DNA from 2 places in the Crystallibacter crystallopoietes genome. Region 2 is predicted to be linked to the other one. Evidence: riboswitches for the same ligand, from Rfam matches in the RefSeq annotation. Region 2 holds a riboswitch; the other holds the start of a gene.

Region 1 (4,198 bases), 1.3 Mb from region 2:
GGCCGCGAACCAGATCATCGGCAGCATGGTCCGCAAGGTCGGCGGCTTCACGTTCCAGGAACTGAACCTGAGCATTGACGACATCAAGTCCACCTCCGCCAATGGCCCCGACCTGTCCTACGACTTTGTCACCCGCCCCGGCTACCACCACGCCCTGGTCACCGCGGATACCGAATTCCTCCGGCTGACCCTGCGTCTGGCCATGGAGATCGGCGTGGACCAGGCCTCCCTGGTCCACGCGCTGCAGAACCATGACGAACTGACCTACGAACTGGTGCACTTCACCACCAAGCACAAAGACGATATCTATGAGCTCGACGGCGAGGAACTGACCGGCGCGGAACTGGCCCTTAAAGTGCAGCAGACCTTGCGGGACGGCATTACCGGGGAGGCCGCACCTTATAACTTGGTCTTCACGGCCAACGGCATTGCGTGTACGACGGCGAGCGTGATCACCGCGGTGCTGGGCATCAAGGACCTGAGCACCATCACGCCGGAGCAGACCATCGAGGTCCGCAAGGTGCACCTGTTGCTGGCCATGTACAACGCGCTGCAGCCGGGCGTCTTCGCGCTCTCCGGGTGGGACCTGTGCGGCATGCTGACGCTGGACCGGTCGCAGGTGGCCCCGCTGCTGTCCCGCGGCGACACCCGCTGGATCAACCGGGGCGCCCACGACCTGATGGGAGTCAACCACACCGGACAGGCTCCGACCTCCGGAATGCCCAAGGCCGTCAGCCTGTACGGGACGTTGCCGGACCAGCTCGCGGACGAGTCCTCTTTCGCGCGGCAGCTAGCCAAAATTCTGGCCGTCCGGGAGCAGTACGGCATCGCCAAGAGCGCCCTGCTCGATGTTCCGGACGTCTCACACCGCGGCATGCTGGTCATGGTGCACCAGCTGGAATCGGGCGATTGCGAAGTCACCGTCCTGAACTTCTCTGACCAGGAGATGGCCGGCACGGTGCGCTCCGAGCAGTTGGAAACCGGAGCCTTGGTGACCGATCTGTTCAGCGGTGAAGAGGTGGGCAGTGTGGATGATCTGCACAGCTTCTATATCCAGCTGGAGCCGTACCAGGGAACCGCGCTGCTGGTGACCCTGCCCGAAGAAGAGGAGCCGGACACGGAGGCGGCGGCTGAGGCGGAAGCAGGCGCGGACAGGGACGCGGGCACGGCTGCCGGCTGAGCCTGCGGCGCAGGCACGTCAGCCCCTGTCACGTCCTGATCTGGGGTAATGCCCAGCGCGCTCCGAATGTGACCAGCATCTCACATGAAAACGCGGTAGGCGGGGAACCGGTTCGGTGGAACCGGCGTTACCTTTCCGTAACTTTGCCTACCCGAAGTGTGTGTGAAATATGGCTGAAGACTCCTCCGCCGAAGATAAGCCGAAACTCCTCGGCCTCAACGGTGCCCAAACTATTGCCTCCGCCCTGGCCGCTGTGACCTCGGCCTTCGCGGGTTCCTTCCTCGGTGTCGCGGGAACGCTGATCGGCGCTGCCCTTGGTTCGGTCATCGCCACGGTTGCCGCAGCCATCTACGCCAGGACGCTGAGTTCCGCCGCCGTCGCGGCCCGGAAGACCCTGCCCGTGCCGCGGCTGCGCGGCCTGCGCAACGGCGGCTTGCCTGCGAGCGACGACGGAACCGAGCGCGCCGGTGTTCCCAGTGCCGTCGCGGATTTCAAGGCCAAGCTCACTGCCCGCCGCTTTACGCCCCGGACCTGGGTGAAGATCGGAGTGGTCAGCGCAGCCTCCTTCCTGATCGCCATGGCAGGCATCACGATGATCGAACTGGGAACCAGCAAGCCCATTTCGGCTTTGGTTGCATCGTCGACCAGCAGCACCCCGGCCGCCGAGCAGCAGACAACCTTGGGCCGCGTCCTGACCGGAACCGCGGCCCCGGCCGAGGACGGAAGCGAAACCACGGAGCCCGGCGAGGCTGAGCCCGGGCAGGTCGACGACGGCGCCGGCCAGACCGGGACTACAGGCGAGACCTCCGGTGATACCTCCGGAACAGACGGATCAGCAATGGTCGAGGACCCGGCCACCGACCAGACCGACGGCACGGGGCCGGTGGAGACCGTGCCCGAACCGGTTCCGGCGCCCGGCTCCGAAACGGGCGAAGTAGCGGAGCCGGAAGTCGTCACCGACTCCGGCGCTGGCCAGCAGGATGCCGGGCAGGAAGCCGTGCCGGACGACAGTGGCGCCGTCGATCCGGCACCCGTGGACAGCGGTCTGACCGAAGGCGACCAGACCGGCACCGAGCAATAAGGCCTGCCCAGGCGACGCCGGCACTCAGGTGAGTGCCGGCGTCGTACATCGTCTGCAGCGGATCCGCCGCTGACTAGGCAGTAAAGAAATGATGTTGCGTTAGCTCCTCGCGTGCCGCTAATCTGTGTGAGGCGGGTCACGAAGCTGTGGCCCAACGCTTTTGATCTGCGGCGGGAGAGTCCTGCCGGTACGTTCGTCAGGCGCCGTAGGAGCAACTCCTCCCCAGGAATCTCTCAGGCCCACGTACCGCCGCGGCTAGGCAACTCTGGAAAGCAGCCGGGCAACCGGCTCACCGACGGTGCAAGCGGCCCCCACGGGGGCGGCGGAAACTCTCAGGTCCCAGACAGAGCGGGGAGGAACCCGAATCATCGTGGCGTGTTGTGCGCTGCCTGAAATATGGAGTTCCTTATGACCATCCAGTCACCGTCCACTTTCCAACAGGTCGTGTCCCCGAGCCTGAACAGCCAGCTGTCCGAGCTGGACCCCGAGGTCGCCGCCAAGATCGACGACGAGCTCACCCGCCAGCGCGACGGCCTGGAAATGATCGCCTCGGAGAACCACACCGCCGCCGCAGTTATGCAGGCGCAGGGCTCCGTGCTGACCAACAAGTACGCCGAAGGCTACCCGGGACGGCGTTACTACGGTGGCTGCGAGCACGTCGACGTCATCGAGCAGTTGGCCATCGACCGCGTGAAGGACCTGTTCGGGGCGGCCTACGCTAACGTCCAGCCGCATTCCGGTGCCCAGGCCAACGCGTCGGTCATGCACGCGCTGATCAAGCCCGGCGACACCATCATGGGGCTGAACCTGGCCCACGGCGGCCACCTGACCCACGGCATGCGGATCAACTTCTCCGGCAAGCTGTACAACGTGGTTCCGTACCAGGTCCGCGAAGAAGACCACCGGATCGACATGGTGGAAGTGGAGCGCCTGGCCCACGAGCACAAGCCGCAGCTGATCGTGGCCGGCTGGTCCGCCTACGCCCGCCAGTTGGACTTCGCCGAATTCCGCCGGATCGCCGACGCCGTCGGTGCCTACCTCATGGTGGACATGGCGCACTTCGCCGGCCTGGTGGCCGCCGGATTGCACCCCAGCCCGGTGCCGCACGCCCACGTTGTCACCTCCACCACGCACAAGACGCTGGCCGGCCCGCGCGGCGGCATCATCCTGACCAACGACGCCGACGTCGCCAAGAAGATCAACTCGGCAGTGTTCCCGGGCCAGCAGGGCGGGCCGCTGGAGCACGTCATCGCCGGCAAGGCCGTGGCCTTCAAGATTGCTGCATCGCCGGAGTTCAAGGAGCGCCAGGAGCGCGTGCTCGCTGGAGCAAGCATCTTGGCCGAACGCCTGATGCAGCCCGACGTCGCCGCCAAGGGCATCTCCGTGGTTTCCGGCGGCACGGACGTGCACCTGGTACTGGTGGACCTGCGCAACTGCGAACTGAACGGCCAGGAAGCCGAGGACCGCCTCGCGGCCATCGACATCACCGTCAACCGCAACGCCGTTCCGTTCGACCCGCGCCCGCCGATGGTCACCTCCGGCCTGCGGATCGGAACGCCCGCACTGGCTACCCGCGGCTTCGGCGAAGCGGCCTTCACCGAGGTAGCTGACATCATTGCTGAGGCGCTGATCGCCGACGACGAGGCAAGCCTCGCCGATCTGCGCCACCGCGTGGAGGCCTTGGCCGCCGCGCACCCGCTCTACCCGAACGTGGCACCGCTGGCAACGGCCGGCGCCTAACCGGGACTGGCAGGGACCGCGGGGCCCCTGCCCAGGGGCCGGCCGCATACATGGGGAAGCGGCCGGCGCCCTGACCAACCTGCATGCAACCCACAACCAGGGCCATGCAGCCATGCGAAATATCCTCGCTCTGAAGGAGTAGTAAATGAAAGATGCAACAGTGCAGTCATCCGGGGCACCCCATCTGGAAAGACAGC
Region 2 (4,198 bases):
CGGACCGTATCGGCCTGGTGACTTCCCTGTACGTGACCCTGCTGGCGGTGAGTACCGCCTTCAGCCCGTTGGTGGCGGTGCCGCTGGCAAACACGTCCGGCTGGCGCTGGTCGATCGGCATCTGGGCTGGTGTGAGCCTGGCGGCGCTCGGGCCGTGGGTGGCCACTTTGCTGGGAGAGCGGGCAACGCGGCGGGCAGAAGCCGTTCAACCCCCGTTGGCCGCAGTGCCCCACGCGAAGGTCCGTGTCTGGTCCTCTCCGGTGGCCTGGGGGCTGGCCATGGTGTTTGCCGGGACGTCCACGAACACTTTCTCGATGTTTACCTGGCTGCCTCCGCTGCTGCTCGACGCGGGGATGAACGCGGCAGAGGGTGGAACCCTGCTGTCCTATTACGCCATCCTTGGCCTGCCGACCAGCCTCCTGGTTCCTTACCTGGCCGCCAGAATGCGCAATCCCTTCCCGCTCGCAGCCCTGTTCGTGCTTTGCTACGCCGGCGGATATGCGGGCCTGCTGCTGTCACCGTCATCGGGCACGATCCTCTGGATCACGCTGGCAGGACTGGGACAGGGAACATTTGCCATGGCCTTGCTGCTGGTCAACCTGCGGACCAGGACCACCGCCGGTTCGGGGGCGCTTTCCGGCTTTGCCCAAGGCATCGGCTACTCCGTTGCCTGCCTTGGGCCGCTGACCTTCGGGCTGCTTAAAGACATCACCGGAACGTGGGCAACATCGTTCGGCCTGCTCGCCGTATCGCTCGTCGTCCTCGTCGTCGGTGCTTTCATTGTCAGCAAACCGCGCTATCTGGAGGACCATCCGCGGGCGTAAGGCATAGGCTGGGTTCGTTGCCGCCAATCCCGGATCTACGAGGAGCGAAGATGAAGTTCAACGATCTGCTGGCAGACGCTTTTGGCCGGATCCAGGAACGGGTCCACGAGGTGCTTGATGGACTGGACCCGGACCAACTGGCCGAACGGCCCGGAGGGACCGGCAACTCGATCGCCTGGCTGATCTGGCATTTGACCCGGATCCAGGACGATCACATTGCCGATGTCGCCGGTGTGGAGCAGCGCTGGACTTCAGGCGGTTGGGCGGAACTGTTCGGCCTTCCGCTGGACACACGTGAAACCGGCTACGGCCACACGTCGGAGCAGGTCAGCGCCGTCACGGTGGAATCCGGAAGCCTGCTGGCCGAGTATTTCGACGCGGTGCACCGCCAAAGCCTCGAGTTCATCGGTTCGCTGACCGAAGACGAGCTGGACCGGATTGTGGATACGCGCTGGGACCCGCACGTTACCCTCGGCGTCCGGCTTGTCAGCGTCATTGACGACTGTTTGGAGCACGCCGGGCAGGCCGCCTATGTTAAAGGAATGGTCCAGCTCCGCGAAGCACGCGGTTAATGCTGGCCGCCTTGTTTGTGTTCGCCCTCACCGGCTACCATTCAAGAAGATAGAACGCACTTCAAAAGTGTCATAACTGCATAATGCCTTCGAATTGCGGCGGGAGAGTCCTGCTGGATGAATGTCAGCGGGCGCCGTAGGAGCAATACCTCCCCAGGAATCTCTCAGGCCCCTGTACCGCCGCAGACAGGCAACTCTGGAAAGCAGTCGACCTTAACGGCTCGGCTCACCGACGGTGCAAGCGGAACTTGGAAAAGTTTCCGCGGAATCTCTCAGGTCCAATACAGAGCGGGGAGGAACCCGATCCACCTGGTACAACCGTGCCAGCCAATAACTGGAGTTCCTTCATGACGGTTCAACCCACCATTGCGACATTTGCCGAGCGCCACATCGGCCCGCGCAACAGCGACGCCGAGACCATGCTCAAGCAGCTTGGCTACACTAGCCTCGAAGACCTGGTCGACACGGCAGTTCCGGCGAACATCCGCCAGAGCGCGCCGCTTGAGTTGCCGGCTGCCCGCAGCGAAGCCGAGGTCCTCGCTGATCTGCGCGCCCTCGCCGCCAAGAACATCACGGCCGTGCAGATGATCGGGCAGGGCTACTATGACACGATTACGCCGCCGGTGATCCGCCGCAATGTGGTGGAATCCCCGGCCTGGTACACCGCCTACACGCCCTACCAGCCGGAAATCTCCCAGGGCCGGCTCGAGGCGCTGCTGAATTTCCAGACCATGGTTTCCGACCTGACCGGCTTGGAAATCGCCAACGCCTCCCTCTTGGACGAAGCCACCGCCGTGGCTGAAGCCGTGCTGCTGATGCGCCGTGCCAACAAGAAGCATGCCGACGGCAAGACCGTCCTGGACGCAGACCTGCTGCCGCAGACCATCGCCATCGTCAAGGGCCGCGCCGAAGCACTGGACTTCGAGATTGAGGTGGCCGACCTCTCCGCTGGGCTGCCCGAGGGCGAGATCTCCGGCATTGTGCTGCAGCAGCCGGGTGTGTCCGGCCATGTGGCCGACCACAGCAAGGTGATCGCGGATGCGAAGGAACGCGGCGCCATGGTCACCGTGGCCGCGGATCTGCTGGCGCTGACTCTGATCACGCCTCCCGGCGAACAGGGCGCGGATATCGCCGTCGGAAATACCCAGCGTTTCGGTGTTCCGCTGTTCTTCGGCGGACCGCACGCCGCCTACATGGCCGTGCACAAGGGCGTGGAGCGCCAGCTGCCCGGCCGCCTCGTGGGAGTCTCCAAGGACAACGCCGGCCTGCCTGCGTACCGCCTGGCACTGCAGACGCGCGAACAGCACATCCGCCGCGAGAAGGCCACGTCCAACATCTGCACCGCGCAGGCGCTGCTGGCCATCGTCGCCGGTATGTACGGCGTCTACCACGGACCGGAAGGCCTGAAGGCGATCGCCCAACGTGCGCACAATCAGACCCGTGCCCTCGCCTCCGTCCTCAAGGGCGCCGGGCTGGAACTGGTCAGCGAGCACTTCTTCGACACCCTGACGGTCAAGGTCCCGGGCAAGGCTGCCGACGTCATCAAGGCCGCTGAGGCCAAGGGCATCAACCTGCGCGTCATCGACGCCGATCACGTGGGCATCTCCACGGGCGAATCGACGACGGCGGAGCACCTGTCTGCTGTCGCAGAGGCATTCGGCGTGGCCGGTGCCGCCGAGGACATCGCGGCGGGCCTATCAGCCGAGCCGGAAGGCTTCGGCCTGGAGCAGGGCATGCAGCGCACCTCTTCCTACATGCAGCATCCGGTCTTCCACAGCCACCGCTCCGAAACCCAGATGCTGCGCTACCTGCGCCGCCTTTCGGACCGCGACCTGGCCCTGGACCGGACCATGATCCCGCTGGGCTCCTGCACCATGAAGCTCAACGCCACGGCCGAGATGGAATCCATGACCTGGCCGGAGTTCGCCTCCATCCACCCCTTTGCTCCGGCGCACCAGACCAAGGGCTGGCGCGAACTGATCGAGGACCTGGAAGCACGCCTGTCCACCATCACCGGCTACGCAGGCGTCTCCATCCAGCCGAACGCCGGATCCCAGGGCGAATACGCCGGGCTGCTGGCCATCCGCCGCTACCACCTGTCCCGCGGCGATGAGCAGCGCAACGTCTGCCTGATTCCGGCCTCGGCCCACGGCACCAACGCGGCCTCGGCTGTGCTCGCAGGCATGAAGGTTGTCGTTGTCGCTACCGCCCAGGACGGCACCATCGACCACAGCGATCTGAACGCCAAGATCGAGCAGCACAAGGACAGCCTGTCCGCCATCATGATCACCTACCCGTCCACGCACGGGGTGTACGACGCCGACGTCCGTGAGGTTTGCGACGCTGTGCATGCGGCCGGCGGCCAGGTCTACATCGACGGCGCCAACCTCAACGCCCTCGTGGGACTGGCGCAGCCGGGCAAGTTCGGTGGCGACGTGTCGCACCTGAACCTGCACAAGACCTTCTGCATCCCGCACGGCGGCGGCGGCCCCGGCGTCGGCCCGGTCGCCGTGGCCGAGCACCTGGTGCCGTTCCTGCCCGGCAACGCCGCACTGGCCGAGCACGAAGGCAAGGGCGTACCGGTGTCCGCTTCCGAGTACGGCTCCGCCGGCGTGCTGCCGATCTCCTGGGCCTACGTGGCCATGATGGGTGGCGAAGGGCTGACCAACGCGACCAAGACCGCACTGCTGGCGGGCAACTACATTGCCTCCCGTCTGAACGAGTACTTCCCCGTGCTGTACACGGGCAACGACGGTCTGGTGGCACATGAGTGCATCTTGGACCTGCGCGAACTCACCGCCA

What was found. A riboswitch is a leader RNA that binds a small molecule or an ion and turns the genes downstream of it on or off. The one in region 2 is predicted to bind glycine.
Region 1: another riboswitch for glycine. It lies ahead of glyA (serine hydroxymethyltransferase); the one in region 2 lies ahead of gcvP (aminomethyl-transferring glycine dehydrogenase).

Annotation. Positions count from the first base shown of each region.
Region 1 is NZ_CP018863.1:2,020,214-2,024,411, forward strand. It holds gene treS (maltose alpha-D-glucosyltransferase) at 1-1,180, shown strand, start outside; gene AC20117_RS09540 (ICP22 family protein) at 1,350-2,261, shown strand; glycine riboswitch at 2,423-2,520, shown strand; gene glyA (serine hydroxymethyltransferase) at 2,670-4,001, shown strand; gene AC20117_RS09550 (amino acid permease) at 4,147-4,198, shown strand, end outside.
Region 2 is NZ_CP018863.1:690,938-695,135, reverse strand. It holds gene AC20117_RS03335 (MFS transporter) at 1-824, shown strand, start outside; gene AC20117_RS03330 (mycothiol transferase) at 875-1,396, shown strand; glycine riboswitch at 1,487-1,586, shown strand; glycine riboswitch at 1,587-1,693, shown strand; gene gcvP (aminomethyl-transferring glycine dehydrogenase) at 1,744-4,198, shown strand, end outside.